DNA from 3 places in the Paenibacillus residui genome. Region 3 is predicted to be linked to each of the others. Evidence: riboswitches for the same ligand, from Rfam matches in the RefSeq annotation. Region 3 holds a riboswitch; each other region holds the start of a gene.
What was found. A riboswitch is a leader RNA that binds a small molecule or an ion and turns the genes downstream of it on or off. The one in region 3 is predicted to bind cobalamin.

Region 1 (7,319 bases), on a different contig from region 3:
GTATACTTGATGTCGGGAGCCTATGACCTGCTGGTTGAGGTGGAGGGAAGAACGCTTAAGGAGGTCGCCTCTTTCGTCTCCAACAAGCTTTCGCCGATCGACCGGATTTTATCGACGAAAACTCATTTTATTCTGAAAAAATATAAACAGGACGGTATTATTTTCGAAGACAATGACGAAGATCACCGTCTCCTGATTTCGCCATAAAGGAAGTATCCGTTATGACCAAGCAAAAGGAAATGCATCAATACTTGTCACCGCTTGTCCGGGATATCCCGCCTTCGGGCATCCGGAAATTTTTCGACCTTGTCAGCGCGAGCAAAGACATAATTTCACTTGGGGTTGGGGAGCCCGATTTCATCACTCCCTGGCACGTCCGCGAAGCAAGCTTTTATTCCCTGGAAAGGGGCAAGACGCAGTATACTCCGAATGCCGGACTATATGAGCTCCGCGAAGAGATAGCCAATTATTTGCATACCGGATTTCAGCTGACGTATGAACCGAAGGACGAAATCATTGTTACGGTCGGGGGCAGTGAGGCGATCGATCTCGCTCTGCGGGCGCTTATTACGCCGGGCGACGAAATATTGATCCCCGAACCCTGCTATGTGTCCTATTCGCCCATCGCTTCGATCGGGGGAGGAATTCCGGTCGGTATAGAGACATTCGCCAAGGATCAATTCAAGTTGACGCCGGAATCGCTGAAGGCGAAGATCACTCCCCGTTCCAAGGTGCTTGTGCTCTGTTACCCGAGCAATCCGACGGGAGGAATCATGACCCGGGAAGATTGGCTGCCGATTGCCAAGCTGGTAGAAGAGAACGATCTGATCGTAATTTCCGACGAAATTTATGCGGAATTAACCTATGGTCAGAAGCATGTCAGCTTCGCATCGCTGCCGGGCATGAAGGATCGTACCATCCTCGTCAGCGGATTTTCCAAGGCGTTCGCCATGACCGGCTGGAGAATGGGATACGCTTGCGGTCATCGGGATCTGATTCAGGCGATGCTGAAAATTCATCAATATACCGTCATGTGTGCTCCCGTCATGGGCCAAGTGGCCGCAATAGAGGCGCTTAGATACGGTTTGGAAGAGAAGGACCGGATGGTCGAATCCTATAATCAGAGACGCAGGCTGGTAGTACGGGGCTTCCGGGAAATCGGTCTGGATTGTCACGAGCCGCAAGGGGCCTTCTACGCCTTCCCCTCGATCCAATCGACAGGACTGAGCTCGGAGGAATTTGCCGAGAGGCTCCTGCGGGAAGCAAGGGTGGCTGCTGTGCCGGGCAATGTTTTCGGATTGGGAGGCGAAGGGTTCATTCGCTGCTCTTACGCCACGTCAGTAAGCCAATTGAATGAAGCGTTGGATCGGATAGGCAAGTTTTACGAGAAGCTGCAGAAGTAATAATTTTCCATGGGCCAGATTTCTTTTTGCGCCTAAATATGGTATTGTTTAAAGTAGAAGAAAAGCGTTATTCTTTCTCTTCATGCTACCAAAGGGGGAATGATTATGACTGCTGCTTACCTGAATTCGGCTCCGTATCACAACCTTTTGCTTCGGGAGAAGGATTCGCATTTAAGATGGGTGACCGAACCCGCCAAGCCATCTAACGCTCTGCTTGTTCTGGAAGAAGAGATTCGGGTTTTGCGCATGCAGATGGAGCAGATGTACATGGAAGAACCTTGTTTCAACAATTCCTCCATATTGGAGATTAGCAGACTGCTGGATAAGAAAATAAACTTATATCTGGAAATGATAAGAGCCGAGGGCTGATAAGCCCGGCTCTTTTTTTCCTGCTTAAAGGACAGAAAGCGCCCCCCTAGAGAGAGTATAATCTCGCTAAAACGATTTCTTCGGAACAGACTCTGTGCTATCATAGTTTTGATGCGACTTTAGTGGGGGGAGAAACGTTGAAAGCGAAGCTGGGAATAGCATGGAAGCTAATCGCGGTGCTAGTTTTGGTAGTGGTGCTGAGCGCCTGTGGAAGAGAGAGAGCGGATGTCACCATCTTCATTCTGCCGCCGGGGGGAATGGACTCTTCTGTAGCGGAAACATTGGAGAATTTCGTTCAGGACAAAGTAGGGGAAACCATGTCCGTGGATTTATTCTCCAGTCCGATCTTCGACCTTAACAAGCTGATGGTCGAAATCGCCGCCGGGGATAACGACATTATGGTCCTTCCGGAAGAGCAATTCAAGGTGTTTGCCGAACAGGGAGGCCTGCCGGGTATGGACGATCTGTTCCGTCCGGAGGATTATCCGGAAGGGGTGCTTGAAGCGCCGAATGACGAGGGCAAGCTTGAGAAAAAGCTGTACGGAGTACCGGTGAGCAAAACGGAATGGCTGCAATCCGTCGGCTACAAAGGGGCGGAAATGTATGCCTTTATCCACCCTCGGGCCAAGGATAAGGACAAGGCGGCGGAAGTGTTGAAGAAAATAATGGAATCCTAGCATAGTACGCAATTGTTTTTGAGCTGATAGATTCTGCGAAGTCATGCAGTATCGCATGTATCGTTGTAATCCGTTAACGGTAGATAATAATAGACTTGTAACTTGGGGGCGCTTCCCCTATAATCTTCTAAGAGAATATAGCTTGAATAATTGAATGGACATGTAATGCCTGCAGGTCCCGCGAACGCCATCCGCGTCCGGGTTAAAAGGGAAGCCGGTGCAAATCCGGCACGGTCCCGCCACTGTAAAATGGGAGAGTCTCATTAGGCCACTGTTGAATCCAACGGGAAGGCGAGATTTACCAACCCCATAAGTCAGGAGACCTGCCTGCAAGGTGAAGCTGAAGAAATCCTTCGAGGAAAAGGAAACCGGCTGATCAGGATGATGGGGTTCATTTGTTATCCCCTTGGATCGCTGCGCCATTATGCCCTCTATCGAACGGATGGAGGGCTTTTTTCATTTAAAGCGCGGCCAGAAAAAAGCAAGTCCCTGATCATCAAATTTTACTGCATATAGCGGTTAGACCTTTAAAAGGATTGTCATAGAAGATTTCGTGAGTCATTTCACGATGTTCTTCTTAGGGCTGCATCATAGGTTCCGGGCGAACGGCCCGGGGGCACAGGGAAGTCATTCATCGTTTCAGGCTCTTTCTCAAAAAAAAGAATAGGCGCTGTAGACAAAAGGAGAGGAAGAATAATGAGTCAAGGACGGACCGCAAAGCAGATGATGCGGACAATGACAGCTCTGCTTCTGATGGCCATGCTGGCTGTCGGGCTGCTGGGCTGCGGAGACAAGCAGCAGGACCCGAAGGGCATAAGCGATCCGGCTAAAGTGCAGGACGAGAAGGGCAAGGAAAATCAGGCGGATGGTGATAAGAAGCCCGATTCGGGGGATAAGTCTGACGATGGGAAAGCGAAGGCCGGACAAACCGAATATCCGCTGAAAGTTACGGATGCTTCGGGGACGGAGCTGACATTCGATAAAGCTCCTGAACGGATTGCTTCTCTGGCCCCGAGCGAGACGGAAACCTTGTTTGCGATAGGAGCGGGGGATCAGGTTGTCGGCGTGGATCAATGGAGCAACTACCCTGAGGAAGCGGCGGCGAAGCCGAAGATCGGTTCTTTGGAGACTAATCTGGAGGCTCTTCTGGCCACGGAACCGGACTTGGTGGTCGCTGCAAGCAGCAACAAAAAGGTCATTGATAAAATTCGCGAAATGAATGTTCCGGTCTATTTCTCCGCACCTAAAACTTTGGATGAAGTGATCGAAAAAATCGAGACGATGGGCCTCATCATGAACAAGCAGGAAGAGGCCAAGAAGGTGGCCGAGCAGATGAAGGCCGACCGGCAGAAAGTCGTAGACGCCGTCAAGGATGCACCGGCCAAGAAGGTCTACATGGAGTTCTCCCCGGGCTGGACCGTGGGGGAAGGGGAGTTTATGGATGAGCTGGTCAAGCTTGCCGGCGGAACGAATATAGCCGCAGGGGAGAAAGGCTGGTTCCCGATCGATCCGGAGAAGATCATTCAGGCTAATCCGGAAGTCATTCTGTATGCCGAAGGCGGAGGAATGGAATCGATTCTCGAAGAAATCAAGAAGCGTCCGGGCTGGGATCAGATCGATGCGGTCAAGAACGGAGCTCTATATCCGATTGATAAAGATATTATCAGCCGGGTAGGTCCGCGTTTGACGGAAGCGCTGCTTGAAGCGGCCAAGGCGATTCATCCGGATCTGGTGAAATAAGATGAAAGCGAAGCTGTTTGCTTATGGAGGAGGAGCCCTTATGCTCCTCCTGCTTTCCGTTACACTGAGCTTATCCTTCGGCTCGGCCCAAGTGCCGATAGGCGATGTGTGGAGGATTCTGTTCCATGCCATCCCGGGCATAGGAGATTCGATCCAGCCCGACTGGTCACCGTCCGATGAATCGATCATTCTGAAGGTCCGATTATCGAGAGTTGTGCTTGCCATCCTGGTAGGAGCATCGCTTGCCATAGCGGGGGCGGGCTTTCAAGCCGTACTGCGGAATCCGTTGGCTGATCCCTATACGCTTGGAGTCGCTTCAGGCGCCTCGGTGGGGGCGGCTTTCATCATTCTGTTCGGGCTGCAGACCTTTATCGGCCAATGGTCCATTCCGGTCGTTGCCTTTACTACCGGGATGACGACCCTGTTCATCGTTTACAAGCTGGCCAGCACCCAGGGGAAATCCCAGCTGGAAACCCTTATTTTATCCGGGGTGGTCGTGCAGGCTTTTCTCGGGGCATTCGTATCCTTCATGGTTTCGCTGTCCGGAGAGGTCGTGAACGAAATCCTATACTGGTTAATGGGCAGCCTCTCGATGCGGAACTGGGATTATTCCCTGCTGCTGCTGCCTTATTTGGGAGTCGTTGTGGTCATTCTGATCGGCTTCAGCCGGTCGCTGAATCTGCTGGCCCTGGGCGAACGTCAGGCAGCACACCTGGGAGTGCACGTGGAAAGGACCAAGCTGATCGTGCTGGTAGTCTCCACCTTGGTAACGGCAGCGGCGGTATCCGTATCGGGAGTCATCGGCTTCGTCGGACTGGTCGTGCCTCATCTGGTCCGTTTGATCGTAGGGCCCGATTACCGGATCATCATTCCCATCTCGACCATTGTCGGCGGTATTTATGTGCTGTGGGCCGATACGATAGCTAGAATCGCCCTGAGTCCGAGGGAGATCCCGCTCGGTGTAGTAACCGCCATTATCGGGGCGCCATTCTTTGCTTATCTGCTGAACAAGCATAAACATAAGAGCCGGGGGTGAATCCGATGATTGAAGTGAACGGTGTGAATAAAGCATATGGGAAAAAACAGGTGCTGCAGGATATCGGATTTCACGTTGCCCAGGGGGAGTTCTTCGGCATCATCGGGCCGAACGGCAGCGGCAAATCCACTCTGCTTAAGCTGATTTCCGCTCTGGAACCGGCGGATACGGGAGCCATCAAGCTGGACGGCCGCGATGCGCGTAGCTACTCACGCAAGGAGCTGGCCCGCTGGATGGCCGTACTGCAGCAGGACGCTCTACCACCCATCGGCTTTAAGGTGCGAGAAGTGATCGAAATGGGGCGGTATCCTTTTCAAAACTGGCTCGGCGATGAGAAAGACGACAGCGGGGCGGTCATTGCTAAAATTATGGAACGGCTGAACTTGAATGCTCTTGCCGAGAGGTCGCTGGAGCTGTTAAGCGGAGGAGAACGGCAGCGGGTTGCCTTGGGCAAAACGATGGCGCAGCAGCCACGGCTGCTGCTGCTGGACGAGCCCACCACCTTCCTTGATATCGGCTATCAGGTGCAGATGATGGATTATGTGAAAAGATGGCAGACCGAGGAACGACTGACGGTGGTCGCTGTTCTTCATGATTTGAACCTCGCCGCCCAATATTGCGACCGGATGCTGGTTCTGCATGAAGGCCGAATGGTCCGCATCGGGGCCCCTCATGAAATGATGACGGGCGAGCTCATCCATGAAGTTTATGGAACGATGCCTACGGTCATAAGTCATCCCCGGAGCGGCATCCCGCAAATTTTGCTCAACCCGCACAATCCCGCGGAGGAGTATTGATTATTAATTCAAATGGAACAGGGAGCGTATTCCAAGGTGGAGCAAACCTGGTGCACCCTGTATAATACAAACCATAATGCAAAAGTATGGATGGGATATAAGGAAGCCAGGCAACGAGCCGAGCTTTATAGAAATCCCGGACCTCCGGGAGAATAGCGTTTCGGTTGTCCGATGTCAAACTTGGCGATTGGACACGAAGGGTTCATTCAATCACCGCATGGATAGGGGAGGAAAAGCATGGACATCATCCGACAATACATAGAACAAATCCGGCCGTTGGACGAGCAGGCGATGGAGGCTGCACAGCGAAGATTGGATTCGCTGACCAAGCCGCCGGGGAGCCTCGGCAAGCTGGAAGCCGTTGCCAGGCAGGTAGCTGGAATGACGGGCAGCTACGAGACCGGCAAGGCTGGCGAAGGAATTCTCGGCAAGAAGGCGGTGATCGTCATGGCCGGGGATCACGGAGTATGTGAAGAAGGGATCAGCGCGTTCCCGCAGGAAGTGACGCCCCAGATGGTGCAGAACTTCCTGAACGGCGGTGCAGCTGTCAATGTGCTGGCGAGACATGCCGGGGCGGAAGTGATCTGCGTCGATATGGGCGTCTGCGCCGATATGGACCATCCGGGCCTGGTCAACCGCAAGATTCGCAAGGGAACGAGCAATATGGCGAAAGGGCCGGCCATGTCGAAGCAGGAGGCGGCGCAGGCGGTGCAGGCAGGCTTCGAGCTGGTAGGCGGGCTGGCCGATCAAGGCTTCCGTTTGTTCGCAACGGGGGAGATGGGGATCGGCAATACGACGGCCAGCTCGGCGCTGCTGTCGGTGCTCGCCGGAATCGGCCCCGATCAGGCGGCCGGCCGCGGCACCGGCATCGATGACGCCACTTGGCAGCACAAGCAGGATGTCATCCGCCGGGTGATCGAAGCGAATCGGCCCGATCCGCACGATCCGCTGGATGTGCTGGCCAAGCTGGGCGGCTTCGAGATTGCCGGCCTGGTCGGCGTCATCCTGGGGGCCGCCGCGCGCCGCTGCCCGATCGTGATCGACGGCTTCATCTCTTCCGCCGCCGCCCTGGTCGCTGCGCGGATAGCTCCATTATCCGTCGGGTATATGCTCGCGTCTCATCTGTCGCGGGAGCAGGGGCACGGCAAGCTGCTGGAAGCGATCGGCCTCGCGCCGATGATTCATATGGATATGAGGCTCGGGGAAGGGACAGGCGCGGTGCTCTGTTTCCACCTGGTAGAGGCCGCAATGAAAATCATCAATGAGATGGCGACCTTTGAAAGTGCGGGAGTATCCA
Region 2 (7,319 bases), on a different contig from region 3:
ACCTCCTTGCGCGGAATATCGTCACGCACGAAGGACCAGTTCAACACGGTCACCGGCCCCGTCAGCATACCTTTAACCGGCTTGGAGGTTAGAGATTGGGCGTAGACCGTCTCTTCCACCGTCATAGGCGCCTCGAAATCGACATTGCCCCAGATAATCGGGGGCTTCACACAGCGCGAGCCGTAGGATTGAACCCAGCCGTTGACGGTGAAGGCGAAGCCGGCCAGCTTCTCGCCGAAAAATTCCACCATATCGGTTCGTTCGAACTCCCCGTGTACGAGCACATCCAGGCCAATCTCCTCCTGAATGGCTATCCATTCGCGAATCTGTTCACGGATAAACCGGTCGTACTGCTCCTTCGTCCACTCACCTTTGCGCCACAGCCGTCTTCCCCTGCGAACCTCCGCCGTCTGGGGGAAGCTGCCGATCGTAGTCGTCGGCAGAAGCGGCAGATTAAAAGCCTTCTGCTGCTCCTTCCGGCGTTCCGCGAACGGCGTCCTTGTCTTCGCTGCAAGAATCGCCTCCGCCGGCTGACCGGCCCGAGCCGCTCTCAGAGGCGATGCCTTCAATGCCCGCAGAGCCTCACGGCTCGCTTGCAATCGAGTCTTCACCTCTTCCTGCTCCGCCCCCAGACATATCGCTTTTGCCAGAAGCGCAATTTCCTCCAGCTTCTCATCGGCGAAGGCCAGCGCATTCCTCAGCTCCGGGGGCAGCGCCGTCTCTGCCGCCAGGCTGATCGGCACATGCATCAGGCTGCAGGACGGCTGGATGATCATCCGCTCGTAAGGCACCTTGCGGGCGATGGATTCCAGCAGCTGCAGCCGGTCATCCAAATCGGTGCGCCATATATTCCGGCCATCTACAACACCCGCAGCGAGAAGCTTATCCTCCGGGAATCCATATTGCTCTAGAGCGTCCAAATGCCGGGTGCGGCCGGATACCAGATCCAGTCCGATCGCCTGTACCGGCAAGGCCACCAATTCCGAGTAACGCTCGGCGGAATCGAAGTAGGTTTGCAGCAGAAGCTTCAACCGGGGCGCCGCCGAATGAAGATAATGGTAGCTATCCCGAACGGCCTGCATTTCCTCGTCCGTCACCGACATAACCAAGGCCGGTTCATCCATCTGCAGCCACTGCACTCCTTCCTGCTCCAGCTCCTGCAGAAGCTGGGCATACGCCGGTAGCAGGCTCTGCATAACCTCCTGGAATCGAGTGCGGTCATATCCCTTGGACAGCTTCAGGAAGGTATAGGGACCGATCAGAACCGGCCGGCCTTCGATGCCCAGCTCTTCCTTCGCTTCCTTATAGAGGGCAAGAATCCGGTTATCTACAAGCGAAGGTGTGCGCTCGCCGAATTCCGGGACGATGTAATGATAGTTTGTAGTGAACCACTTCGTCATTTCGCAAGCTGCCGCCGAACGGTTGCCCCGTGCCATGGCAAAATAAGTTTCCAGCGGAACGGGGCCCCCCGTGTAATCGAACCGGTCCGGCACAAGCCCAAACATGGCGGCGGTATCCAGCATAGTGTCGTATAAAGTAAAATCGGCAACCGGAATCCAATCCAGCCCGGCTTCCCGCTGCTTGCGCAAGTGGTTAAGACGGATCTCCTTCATCGAAGCCAGCAGCTCTTCCTGTTCCAGCTTGCCTCCCCAATACGCCTCCAACTGCTTCTTCCATTCCCTGTTTTCGCCAATCCGCGGATAACCGAGGTTTCCGCTGGTCAGCCCATTTCTCTTCTCCGTATTCATCGTCTTCTTCTCCTCTCTCACTTTCAAATCCCTTCTAACGCGTATCCATGCAACAAAAAAAGGACATTCCCGCCTAAATGAAAAAGAATGAATGGCGAAAATGTCCCAGCTATGTCAGGTAACTGGACATTAATTAACACCCGCCTATCTCCCGTAGGTTTCATTTAGTGTTGTTGGAACAGGCAGGTCTCCTGGCTTCAAGATCATCATCACAAGCTGCCTTCCCGGTCTGTCGACCAGTGGCGTTCTTGCTGCGACTTCCTTGTTACAGTGGCGGGACCGCTTCGGACTTACACCGAATTCCCTTTTAAGCTTGCAAGGCATAGCCTACAAGCACCTATTCCCATTTATTCAATTGGAATAATGCGACTTGGTAATAACCATACAACAACTCGTATATATTATCAAGCTTAATCTTTCTAAGTGGTGTCCAGCCTGCAATAAAGCGGGAACACTCTCTCCAGCCTTATTGGCACTTTTCAAGTCTTCCTTCGTATGATACGTTAGTTTCAGTGAAAATCAAGGTCAGAAGGAGGTGCGCTGTGAACGCCATATCTTCTAAGACAGGCGGAATTGTTGTTATCGTAAGCGGCGGAAGCTTGGGGGACTGGGCCCTTCGCGAGATTGGACGCGGAGACATTCTGATTGGAGCAGACCGGGGAGCGGCCTTCCTGGTACAGCATGGGTACAGCCCGGATCTGGCGATCGGCGATTTCGATTCCGTTCGCCCCGAAGAGATCGGACGGATCCGTGAATCAAGCAAACGCTGGGTAGAATGTGATCCGGTCATGAAGGATTATACCGATACGGAGATGGCTTTCAACGAAGCGCTGGCTCTTCACCCGCAAGAAATCGTCCTGGTCGGCGTCATGGGTTCCCGTCTTGACCATTCCATGGCCAACCTTCAACTGCTGGCCAAAGGGCTGGAAGCCCGCGTTCCTTGCAAAATCGTGGATGCATATAACGAAATCACGCTTATAGACGATGAATGGATTGTCCATCGCAATGAATACGCCTATCTTTCCCTTATTCCTTTCACAGAAGAAGTAAGAGGCATCACCCTCGAAGGGTTTCTGTACCCGCTGTGTGACGCGCAGCTTAAGACCGGCCAGTCGTTAGGAATCAGCAATGTGCTGACCGCTGATACCGGTCGCATTACACTTACCGAAGGGAAGCTTCTGGTCATCCGCAGCAAGGAAGACTAGGCTTCCTTTTTCTCATCCCGGTAAACGGTTAAATTAACCGGATAATATGAACGACCTTTTCCTCTGCGGCAATTTTGATCAGGTGATTGTCCCGGTCGTAGACAATTTGACAGGAACCGAAGCTCATCGTCGGCTCCGCGCCCAAGCCATAAAAAATATCATCGGCTAATGTCGTTATACAATCCTTCCGCTCCTGCTCGTCCATCTCCCGCCAATCCTCTTCGCTCATCTCGAACAGCTCGTTGCAGTTTCTTACACCGGACATGGCTCCGGTCAATTCTTCAATAATCTCCTCATACTCTCGGCCGAATTTAACGCCCATTGAAGCAACATCCTTTCTTAACCGGCCCTTTTGCCAGATCCGGATTTTTATTCCTATTATAGACAGAATGAATAGTATTTATCGGTATTTATCGGATCCTTGAAAGCCTTATCCCCATTATAATCGATTTCGTCGAATCTGTTTCACCCATTTTTCTCTGCAGTCGCATGCAGGGAACTCTGTAAATCCCCACAACAGTGCAAAAAAACACAAAACACGCCATTCCCCCATGACGTGTCTTGTTACTTGTCCACCAATGATTGATGTCCGTTCAAATATTGTTTCAGCTTTTCTATCGCTCTCTTCTGAATGCGGGATACGCTCATCTGGGAGATTCCCAGCACCTGGGCGATACTCCTCTGCGATTGCCCTTCGTTAAAGACGAGCATCAGCACCTTCTTCTCTTCTTCCTTCAGAAGAAGCAGCGCTTCGTTCAGATCCAGCCTTTTCTCGACCATTCCGAAGTCGTCCGCATCACTGCCTATCAAATCACCGATGGTTGCGCTTCCTTCATCGTTAGCCAGAGGAGTATCCAACGAAACGTAATTATAGCATTCCCTTCCGGCCAGCACCTCAATCGTCTCCTCCGTCGTCAGCTCCAAGTATTCCGCAATTTCATCTACGTTCGGGGATCGCTCCAGCTTCATAGTCAACTCATCAACCGCCTGTTGAATCATCAGCCCTTTTTCCTTAATCCGCCGGGGAACTTGAATGTACCACGACTTGTCTCTTAAATAATTTTTCATATGTCCGATCAGACTCTTCATCGCATAGGCTTCAAATTGGATCCCGAGCGTGCTGTCGTACTGCTTGAAAAGTCGCAGCAAAGCCATCTGCCCAACCTGATACAAATCCTCATACAGGTCGGGGCGGTTCCGGGACATTTTCCCGGCGGCCATCTTGACAATAGGCTCGTAATGGAGCAGCAGGTCAGTCGCTATCTCGTTGTCTTCCGTCTGCTGGTATTGAAGTATAGCCGCTATTTTATTGTTGGGGTCTTGCGTGGCTTGCTCTGGCTTCATGCCAATTCCTCTTTCCTTTGGAGAAATTTGGTCAGTATAACCTCCGTTCCGGATTGTGTATGCACCTGGACCTCATCCATGAGTGCTTGCATCATAAAGATGCCCAAGCCCCCTTCGCTAACTTCGCTTAACGGTTTGTCATGCAGAGATTCGGCCTGGCTTTCTTTCTGCTCATAGTCAAAGCTGCTTCCTTCGTCCTTGACGCTGATTCGAATGCCGTCTTCCCGCATTTCAAACCTGATTTCCATCTGCCCCTTCTCTTCTCCCTGATAGGCATGCAGAACAGCATTATTGCAGGCTTCGGCCACAGCCACCTTCATGTCCTCGATTTCTTCGTAAGAAAATCCCCATTTTGATGCAATTCCGTACAGGGTGAGCCGGACAATGTCTATAAATTCCGCGTCTGCCGGAACTTTTAAACTGACGCTGTGATTTTGGAAGTCGCTCATATGATTTCTTCTTTCCTTTCCGATGATCCCTCTATCGGGTGAATATATTGTGAAATTCCCGTAATATCGAACAACCGATTAATTTTCGGCGGGATTTCCTCCACTCCGAAAGGAGCTTGCAGCGCATCCCGGGTTTTTAAGATGGAAACCAGAATTCCTATGCCGGTGCTGTCGATATATTTTAAATCTTTAAGATTTAATGTTAGTGCTCTTTTGGTCTGATTAATGAACGGCTCCAGATCGGAACGCATCTCCGCAGCTACCGATAAATCCAATTCTCCGCTAAGGTACACCACGATTTCGTCCGCCATCACTTCCTTGTAAATGTTAAACTTCTTCTCTGGATACATGCCTGTTTTCCTCCCATGCCGCTAGAAGTTTTGTTTCCCCACACTTTTCATCTTAATGCACTTGAAAAATTTCCCTTCGTCAAAACAATCCGACAATAATTATATACACGAATTTCACGTCGCTTGAAACAGGGCGGCTGTAAATTTTTATAGTAATTTTCTGCCTTCTTCCTCCTTTTCAATTATAGCTGGTTCGTCAATCATTCTCACTCTTCATGCCATTCTTTTTATTTAAGAAATTTTGGTAAAAAGGGACAGCAGCCCGCAATCTTATTAACACGAATAAAGAACTTAAAGATTCCTGGTTTGGTTAAAAAACCGGTTTTTGGGGTAAATAAAGAACAGTCAAGCAAGTTCAATATAGCTTATCAAGGAGGTACAAAGATGCCAAAAACGATGACATCCGTAACGACGGTACTGAACCAGCAAGTTGCCAACTGGTCGGTGATGTACATGAAGCTGCACAATTACCATTGGTATATTACAGGAGACCATTTCTTCACCCTCCATGTCAAACTGGAAGAGCTTTATGACGAGGCCGCCCAGTATTTGGACGATTTGGCTGAGCGACTGCTGTCTTTGGGCAAAAGGCCGGTAGCTACATTAAAGGAAAGCCTGGAGCTATCCTCCATCAAGGAAGCAACCGGCTCCGAGTCGCCGACCGATATGATCCGCACCGTATCCCAGGATTTTGCGACGATGATCAACGAGCTGCAGGAAGGCATCAAAGCGGCCGAAGAAGAAGGGGACGAGCCGTCCGGAGACATGATGATTGCCATCCAAGGCTCACTGCAGAAGCATAAATGGATGCTGGATGCGTTTTTGAAATAACCGAAATTCATCCGTAGTTCCGGTGAATTTCGGACCAACCAATAAAACAGGCGGACCTCACCGCCTGTTTTATTGTGCCGGTGGACCGGCTGTGCCGACAGCCTGCGTCAAGGATACGACCAAGCGGCGCCGGGACTCAACCGTTAGCCGTTCGCGGCCCTGTCTGGCCTTCTCTCGCAGCTATTTCTTTCTCCAGCAGATTCAGTGCCTGCAGAACGGCCTCAGGCCTTGCCTGCGGAATCATATGGCCGGTGTGCTCGATCTTCAGCAGCTTGGAGTGGGGGATCTCTCGATGCAGCCTGTAAGCCTGCAGCTCGGGACGGAACGGGTCCGAGTCACCGACCGCTATAACAACAGGAAGCCGCAGTTCCCCGTATCTGCTGCTGACGGCATCCGCATTCCGGATAAAGCCTTCGATATCCTCCCGGTTCGCCCGGATCTGTGCCGGCCGGGGCCAGACCGCCTGCGCCAGCCTGCGATAATCGTGCGGAACAGGGTCCGGGGCAAAGGTGGCATCGGTCACCGGTTTGACCGCCAGACCTCCGAGCGGGACTAGCAGAGTATGGAGAAGCAGCTTGCCTACGAAGGGAGAGAGAACGAGCGCATTGAGTATCCGGTCGGCGATACCCGCGGGATAAGCCTTACCCCCATAGGCTCCGGGAGCCAGCAGAACGATTCCGGCAAGCTCATCGGAATATTGCAGCGCATAAGACAGCACGAGCAAACCGCTCCAGGAATGCCCGACGAGAATAGGCTCTGTTGCGCCCAGCTTCTTCAACGCTTCATGGAGAAGCCTCGCCTGGTTTTGCGGCGTCATTATCCCTTTGCCGGGACGCTCGCTATATCCGTATCCGGGCCGGTCGAATACCAGCACCCTGTATTGAGAGGACGCCAGCTCCATGACACCCGAATAATCAGCGGACGACAGCATCCCCCCGTGCAGGCATACGATAGGCCGGCCCCGGCCTTTGCTGTTATAATGAAGCCGAATCCCTTCGACCGTAACAAATTCCCCTGTCGGAGGAAATTCCGACTCGGCCCGCCGAACCCGCTGCCGGCTATATCCCATCAAAGCGGCTGCCGCCAACAGACCGATGCCCGTTAATATCCATACCACAGTGATCCTTCCTTTCTGAGATTGGGAATGGGTAATCCAGAAGAAACGACTGTCGCCGTCCTTGTCCAAGGACATACAGTTACAACCTTTGGCAAGTCTATTTAAAGCATTCAATTCCCTCCTTTCGCCAAAAATACATACTGTTAAATATTCGATTAACATACTCATAGGTATGTTAATTTCAAACAAAAACCCGTAATAATACGGGCTTCATCACGAGCCCGATTCCGGCTCCAGTCCTTGCCACAGAACCTGAGAAGCGGCCGTTACACCGG
Region 3 (7,319 bases):
CTTCTTGAATCGGAACCCACAGCAGCTTTCCTTCAGGTGGATTCGTCAGCAGCTCTCCTTCGAAATCATCCGATATATAATTGAACACCATATACCGGTAATTGGTTTGCGGGACGACGTATTCATCCAATCCTTTATACATTAGTCTCTTCACGTGCAGCCCCGTTTCTTCCAAAACTTCGCGAACGGCCCCTTCCGCCGGGCTCTCCGGAAAATCAACCTTGCCGCCGGGGCCTAAATAACCCGGGAAGCCTCGATGATCAGGCCGCTCAATCAGAAGTACTTTATCGTCTTTCTTGAGCAAACACATCGTATAGAGGTCATATCTGATTTGTTTGGACATATTACTCTCCTTTGTCAATCTAATCCGGTTGAATAGAGAATCCTGTTTCATTGCTCTATTCTATTTCCTTCTATATTTTTCCTTCCGCTATTTTCTGTCGAGGTTTCGTTCAAGGATAAACGGCATCGCCGTCCTTAGGACAGCCCGTTATACTTACTTATATTTGAACAAAAAAACCGCGAAGGCTTCTGGAAACCTTCGCAGTTTACTGGCCTATCACCAAATATTAGATTCCTGGACCCTCTGATTAAGGAACAGAAAATCATCGTCCTGCAGCGGCTCTACCTTTCCTTTTTGATAACCGCTGCCCTTCGTGGAGAAAAAGTCGTGCGTACTCGTTTCCGTACGGATTCCGTTAAGAACGACCGGGTTAACTTCTTCTTCTTCAAACAAGGGCTCGAGCCCGAGATTCATCAACGCTTTGTTGGCGTTGTACCGGATATATTTTTTTACTTCATGGGTCAAACCGATCGGATCATACAGCTTCTCCGTATATTCCAGTTCATTCTTATACAGATCCATCAGAAGGTCATTGACGAACGCAGAGGCCGCTTTCTGCTCCTCCTCGTTTAGCTTCTGGAAGACCTCCTGCGCGAGCAAGCCGACGAATACCCCGTGCACGCTTTCGTCACGGATAATCAGCTTGATGATTTCTCCGCTGGCTACCATCTTGCCTTGTCCGGCCAAATATAACGGATAGAAGAAGCCGGAATAGAACAGGAAGCTCTCCAGGAAGACGGACGCAACCATCGCCTGATACAGGCTAAGAGGATCCCCTTCCTTAATGCTCTGATAATAGGAATCGATACGGTGCGTTTTGTACTGCAGCTGTTTATTCTCGCGCACCCATTCGAACGTATCGCGGATCCTCTCCGAGCTGGCTACCGTCGTAAAAATCGTACTGTAGCTCTTCGCATGAATTTCCTCCATCGCAGCCTGAAAAATGAGGATCGCCTTCTTCTGCTTGTCTTCGACGTGCTGCGCAATCATAGGCATGCCGACATTTCCCTGTTCCGTATCCAACAGCGTCAGCCCGCCCAATACTCTCATGAAGGTAGTCTTCTCATCGTCGTTTAGCTTGGTCCACGTCTTTAAATCCTTGGATATTGGAATTTCGGTATCCAGCCAAAATTGGGATGTATTTTGCGTCCATAGCATTTCCGTATAGTCCGTTTCCGGCGAATTCCAGTTCACCGCTTCGAATGCCTTCATTCTGCCTGAATCCTCCTTGTCAAATTCGTTATCGAGTCAGGGACCCGATCGCTGTTATCCCTGTCGCCAGTTCAATATATTTTAAGCCGCCCTTAAACAACGCAGCTGATGCATTCGTCAATCGTTCTTTTCTTCGTGCGGGTATAATAGAGGGTCTTCAGCCCTTTTTTCTGCGCATAAATGTAATACTTGGCCAAATCTCTAGTCGTCAGATCATCCTTCACATAGAGAATGGTCGAGATGGCCTGATCTATATGCACCTGCACCTCGGCAACGAGGTCTATCAGATTGTACATGTCCATATCATAAGCTTCTTTATAATAGAAGAAATTGTCCTCATTCAAGAACGGCATCGGATAAATCGTTCTGGAATCCCCGTATTCGCGCTCCTCTATTCTCTGCGTGATAGGCGCAATAGACGCGGTGGAGGATTGAAGGTATGAGATCGACCCTGTCGGGGCAATGGCCATCCGGTAGGCATGATAGATTCCATGCTCTTGAACCAGCTCCTTCAAGCGGAGCCAATCTTCCTTGGTCGGGATCACATGGCCTTCAAATAATGCTTTCACTTTATCCGTGCGCGGAGAATAATCATTATCCAAGTACCGGTCGAAATAAGCTCCGTTCGCATACTCGCTTTTCTCAAAATCCTTGAACGTTTCCTTCCTTTCCTTGGCAATCAGCATCGACCGCTCCAGGGAATAGAAGTTGAGCATCATGAAGAAGGTGCGTACAAAATCGATCGCTTCCTTCGATTCGTACGGAATTTTGTTCGAGGCCAGAAATCCGTGCAGGTTCATGGCCCCCAAGCCGACGGAATGAAGCTCCCGGTTAGCTTTGGCGACAGAAGGAACGATGGCAATGTTGGTGCGGTCGCTCACCTCGGTCAGCGCATCCATGGCCAGATGAACCGTATCCCTCATCCGCTTGTTCTGCATCACATTCACAATATTCAGCGATCCCAGGTTGCAGGAAATGTCGCGATGGATGTCATCCTCTACCCCGTAATCGTTAATGGTGGATACTTCACTAAGCTGGGCGATTTCGCTGCACAGATTGGAAAACTTCACCCGGCCGATTTTTTTGAGGGCATGATATTCATTGGCGTTATCGACGAACATTATGTATGGGTAGCCGGATTCCATCTGAATTTGCGCAATTTTTATGATGAGGTCTCTGGCGACGATTTTCTTCTTGCGGATATTCGGATTATTGACCAGCTCGTCGTACATTTCCGTAATATCCATATCGTCCAGATGCATTCCGTACTCACGATAAACCGTATGCGGATAGAACAGGTACATGTCTTTATCCTGCTCCACCAATTCGAAAAATTTATTAGGAGCAACGACGCCCAAGGAAAGCGTCTTGATCCGGATTTTCTCATCGCTGTTAATCTTCTTCGTATCCAGAAACTCATGGATATCGGCGTGGAACAGGTTGAGGTAAACGACCCCGCTGCCGTCACGCTGGCCCAATTGGTTCGCATAGGAGAAGGCATCCTCGAACAGCTTCATAACCGGCAGAACTCCGCTTGCTTTGCCGTCCAGCCCTTTAATTTGTTCGTCGGCCGCACGGATCTTGCTTAGATTGAGGCTGACACCGCCGCCGATCTTGCTTAACTGCAGAGCCGAATTGATCGCGAATCCGATCGAGTTCATCGAATCATCCACTTCCAGCAGGAAGCAGCTGACCAGCTCCCCGCGCCGCTTTTTGCCTGCGTTCAGGAACGTGGGCGTAGCCGGCTGATATTCCTGAGAAATCAGCAGATCCGCATATTCCCTCGCCTTTTGCATATCGCCGTTGCCCAGGAACAGCGCTACGACCGCAATCCGGTCTTCATACCGCTCCAGAAACTTGGTCCCGTCATTCGTCTTCATCGCGTAATTGTTGTAAAATTTAAAAGCGCTCATAAAGGACGGAAAGCGGAACTTCCGGGCATACAGCCCCTCATACAAGCTCTTCACTTCGGCAAAGTCGTATTTGTCGAACAGCTCTTTCTCATAATAGTCGTGCTCGATCAAATAATCGATCTTCTCTTTCAGATCATGGAAGAAAACCGTGTTCTGATTCACATAATCGACAAAATAGCTTCGGGCCGCCTCCCGGTCTTTGTCAAACTGGAATTTGCCGTCCTTAAGCACCATAATTTCATTATTAAGCTGTATCCAATTGGAAAGTTGCGTGGACAATTTGATTGACCTCCTGTTTAAATCGCTCGACATCTTTGTTCGTGCCGCTCAGCTCGAATTTCATCAGCAAAGGCACCGAGTACATCTCGGCCACCCGGTCTCCGGCCAAGCCGTAACGGGCTCCCCAGTTCATATTGCCGCTGGAAGCAACCCCTTGCAGCCACCGGCTATTTTCCTCCAGAAATTTCAGGGTCGTCTGCGGAACCTGCCCCACACCCGTAGTATAAGTAATCAGCACATAGGGCTGGTCGACGGTTAACCCTTCCGTAATTTGAACGCATTCCAGCTCCAATTTGTTCACGAACCGTTTCACGTTTCCTGTCTTAGAGTCAAATACGATAAGCATAGCTACCTCCATGGGCATCCACGTTCGGGGTCGTTCCATAGCAATCTACCTATCCACTTTTGAAGTAAAATGTGATAGCAGGATGCCGGCTGGCAGCAATTAACTCCGCCAAGCCCCGGAATTTAGAACTTCCAATGCATTAAAAATGGCCCATCCGCCGGTGGTGGGCCAAAAACGACAGCATGAAAGCTACAGAGCCATAAAATGGGCTCTGCTCCGTGTCGTTTCAACCTCTCATTCCCCGAAGATGCGAAACTTGCAGAGATAGAAGGCAGGTCTACTGGCTTTGTGCTTCATCCTACTTTGAGCCCTTCCCGTATAGACCCGCCCCAAGACGCTGCCTATACAGTGGTATGCTCATTTCATCCGCACTTACAGTTGCGGGGACAGCTCCGGATTCACACCGGATTCCCTATTAAGTCAAATCTGACACCTTCTTCTCTATCTGTTATATTCAGTTAACTCTCTATATCTAGTATCTGTCGTCGAAGATGAACACTAAATATAGTCTCCTAACGTAATATACAATGTTTCTCTGTAACAATCAAGAGGCATTTTGGCATATTTATATTTTCATAGATTTACATAACGGACATCGCCGTTGAGGTAAATAATTCTCCTGCTATTCCAGCCGTCTCTTTAACGGCCATGAAGCTGCCCTCCTGCGGAATAAGGCTCACCCGGGTTGAGGTCGATCACACGCCTTCGCGGTTCATTTAACGAGTGCTGATGCTCGCAGCGCCAACGCTGGCTCTCTGCGGAACCGATCGTTTCCCCGTCTCGAATGATGTCGCCCCTTTCATACAAATAATAGGCGAGATCGACGAGTATGGTGGCTACTTCATTCGGATCAAGACCGGTAAAATGACACTGCAGGTCAGGCACCCCCATCGCGGCAAGACCGCATGTATCGACGAGCATTTCCGGCTGGCCTGTCCCGTCCCCTTCCGCCTTGTATAATCGCACGTTCATAGCCCCGTGCAGCCATTCCCCTTCAGAAATTGCCCGTAAATATTCCTCGGGCTGAACGAGCTTGCCGCTTGTTTTCCAATAGATGGCCTCGCAAGGCGCCGTTTCCAGAAGAGCGCACAGAGCGCTCTGAAACAGTTTCAATCTTTCTTTATAGTTCAGTCCTTCCGCGCAGAAATCGGTCAGCAGCAAGGAATAACGGCAGCCTCCGACCACTTGGCGGGCATCCGGCCAATGCCACGATTGCTGCAGTGCAGCTTCATACAAGGCCGCTTCCGGCGGACGCTCAGAGGGTAAGATACAAGTTTGCGCAGGAACGACTCCATCGCGGTATTGGACCATATAGTTGGAATGATAGAATAAGAGAGGTTCGAAATCTTGCCGCGTCCGCTCGCCGGAATGGGCCTCCGATACGACCGGATCCCGATCCCGCGCACCCTTAGGAGCATGTTCGTCGAGCCTGGCTTCCCCGGTATATTTCTGCATCTTTGCGTATAACCGTTCTTGATTCAGAATTGGCTTGTGCCGGTACAGAAGTTCCACCATCCATACAGGAGCGAAGCCGGGGAATTCCTCTTTGGACTTCACGATCGTCTCCTGCTCCTGCTCCTGCTTCACCGGTGCTTCTGCGGGTTCATGAGCTTCCTCCGTCACTTGCTCTTTGCTTTTGCTCCATTTGCGAAATAGATCTAACCAGCCCATTATCATTAAATTCCTCCTGTCTATCCTGATGTTTTTTCTAACGGACCGTCACCCGACATCCGCTTTGCAGCCTTCTTATTCCTGACGGATACCGTTCCGGAGCCTTATCCATCCCATTGGCAAGGCTATAGCCCGCTCCTTGGTCCGGCCCCGGCTTCAGGGATCGTTTCATGCCCCGAAACTACATATAGCACATCCGCTTGCATTTTGCCATTCATCCGTCTCCACCTCTGCTAAATTATTCATAATCAGGGAGCCGTTAAATAATTTTTCATAACTTTTTTCAAACTTACTGTTTCTTTTTTTTGCAGTTTTAGGTAAAGTATTAAATGTTGTTAATTTATCAATTTATAGAAAGAAGGCTGAGTTAAGTACGATGATGAAGAAAAAATGGAACGTGCTGTTGGCAACTACCGTCCTAACAGCGGGAATTTTGTCCGGATGCGGTTCGGATAACAAACCACCGACAACAACCGACCCTTCGCCAAGTCCTACGGCATCCACCGAGCCTTCGGCTTCCCCGACGGCCAGCCAGAAGCCTGCGGCGGACGGGAAAGAGCTGAAGAGCAAGGACGAGAGCGTGCAAATTACTGTTCCTAAGGATTGGAAAGAGAATGACTCGCTAAACGCGCAGGCCATTCTGGGCGCAGCCAACCTTGTGAAAGAAAAGTACGTGATTGCTGTTCCATTCGCTAAATCGGAATTTGCTGACGATACTACGCTTGATGATTTCATGACCGTTGCTAATCAGAACATCGAAATGACCGCGGAAAATACAAAAATCAGTGAAACCAAAGATATTCAAATTGACGGCATCCCCGCAAAACAAGCCGTTATTTCGGCCGAGATTACCGGTATCAAAGTCCGTTATTTGATTACATACCTGGAGAAAGGCAACCGTTTCTATCAATTGGCTGCCTGGACATTGGATGAACGCTATGATGAGTACGAGGAAGAATTTACTAACGTCATTAATTCTTTCCGGGTTCTGAAAGATGATGTTGAAACTACGGCCGGGAACGGTTCGGATTCCAAGACGAGCGGCAAGGATGTCGTACTTACCGATAGTGCAGACTTGACGGAAATTACACTGCCGGGCGGGTGGACGGAAGCTAATGGGCTGAACGACGAAGCCGACCTCCAAGCCCTTAATCTCTCTGCAGGAAACGAGAACTATCTGATGGTTCTTAACGAGCCCAAGACAGATTTCGACGACGGATTTACGCTGCAAGAATACTACGATTTGATTATGTCCATGCAGACAGACGGTTCTCTCATCGGCAACGCCGTCCATTCCGATCCTGTTGAAACAGATATTAACGGTAACAAAGGCATCCAGTTTGAAGTCCGGGGAGAAGTGGATAAAGTCAAGATCGCTTATCTGTTTACACTGGTAGAATCCGAAAACGGCTTCCACCAAGTAATTTTCTGGACGAATGCCAATAAAATGGATGATAACAAGCAAACTTATATCGACGCAACCAACACGTTTAAAGTTAAGAAGTAATTACACTAACCGGTGAGCTTTCGGAATCGATGCGGGAGCATTTATGGC

Region 1: another riboswitch for cobalamin. It lies ahead of ACFQ03_RS24830 (ABC transporter substrate-binding protein); the one in region 3 lies ahead of nrdI (class Ib ribonucleoside-diphosphate reductase assembly flavoprotein NrdI).
Region 2: another riboswitch for cobalamin. It lies ahead of metE (5-methyltetrahydropteroyltriglutamate--homocysteine S-methyltransferase); the one in region 3 lies ahead of nrdI (class Ib ribonucleoside-diphosphate reductase assembly flavoprotein NrdI).

What each region holds. Positions count from the first base shown of each region.
Region 1 is NZ_JBHTIU010000107.1:9,520-16,838, forward strand. Features, by position in the region: gene ACFQ03_RS24810 (Lrp/AsnC family transcriptional regulator) at 1-207, shown strand, start outside; gene ACFQ03_RS24815 (aminotransferase class I/II-fold pyridoxal phosphate-dependent enzyme) at 222-1,403, shown strand; gene ACFQ03_RS24820 (aspartyl-phosphate phosphatase Spo0E family protein) at 1,509-1,772, shown strand; gene ACFQ03_RS24825 (hypothetical protein) at 1,910-2,449, shown strand; cobalamin riboswitch at 2,607-2,794, shown strand; gene ACFQ03_RS24830 (ABC transporter substrate-binding protein) at 3,146-4,189, shown strand; gene ACFQ03_RS24835 (FecCD family ABC transporter permease) at 4,191-5,225, shown strand; gene ACFQ03_RS24840 (ABC transporter ATP-binding protein) at 5,231-6,022, shown strand; gene cobT (nicotinate-nucleotide--dimethylbenzimidazole phosphoribosyltransferase) at 6,260-7,319, shown strand, end outside.
Region 2 is NZ_JBHTIU010000031.1:109,786-117,104, forward strand. Features, by position in the region: gene metE (5-methyltetrahydropteroyltriglutamate--homocysteine S-methyltransferase) at 1-1,748, opposite strand, end outside; cobalamin riboswitch at 1,913-2,104, opposite strand; gene ACFQ03_RS10535 (thiamine diphosphokinase) at 2,291-2,953, shown strand; gene ACFQ03_RS10540 (hypothetical protein) at 2,982-3,275, opposite strand; gene ACFQ03_RS10545 (sigma-70 family RNA polymerase sigma factor) at 3,518-4,297, opposite strand; gene rsbW (anti-sigma B factor RsbW) at 4,294-4,746, opposite strand; gene ACFQ03_RS10555 (STAS domain-containing protein) at 4,743-5,096, opposite strand; gene ACFQ03_RS10560 (Dps family protein) at 5,481-5,927, shown strand; gene ACFQ03_RS10565 (alpha/beta fold hydrolase) at 6,064-7,119, opposite strand; gene ACFQ03_RS10570 (TetR family transcriptional regulator) at 7,258-7,319, opposite strand, start outside.
Region 3 is NZ_JBHTIU010000027.1:60,027-67,345, forward strand. Features, by position in the region: gene ACFQ03_RS07380 (8-oxo-dGTP diphosphatase) at 1-343, opposite strand, end outside; gene nrdF (class 1b ribonucleoside-diphosphate reductase subunit beta) at 560-1,555, opposite strand; gene nrdE (class 1b ribonucleoside-diphosphate reductase subunit alpha) at 1,648-3,780, opposite strand; gene nrdI (class Ib ribonucleoside-diphosphate reductase assembly flavoprotein NrdI) at 3,713-4,093, opposite strand; cobalamin riboswitch at 4,347-4,544, opposite strand; gene ACFQ03_RS07400 (DUF4261 domain-containing protein) at 4,733-5,764, opposite strand; gene ACFQ03_RS07405 (PsbP-related protein) at 6,141-7,271, shown strand.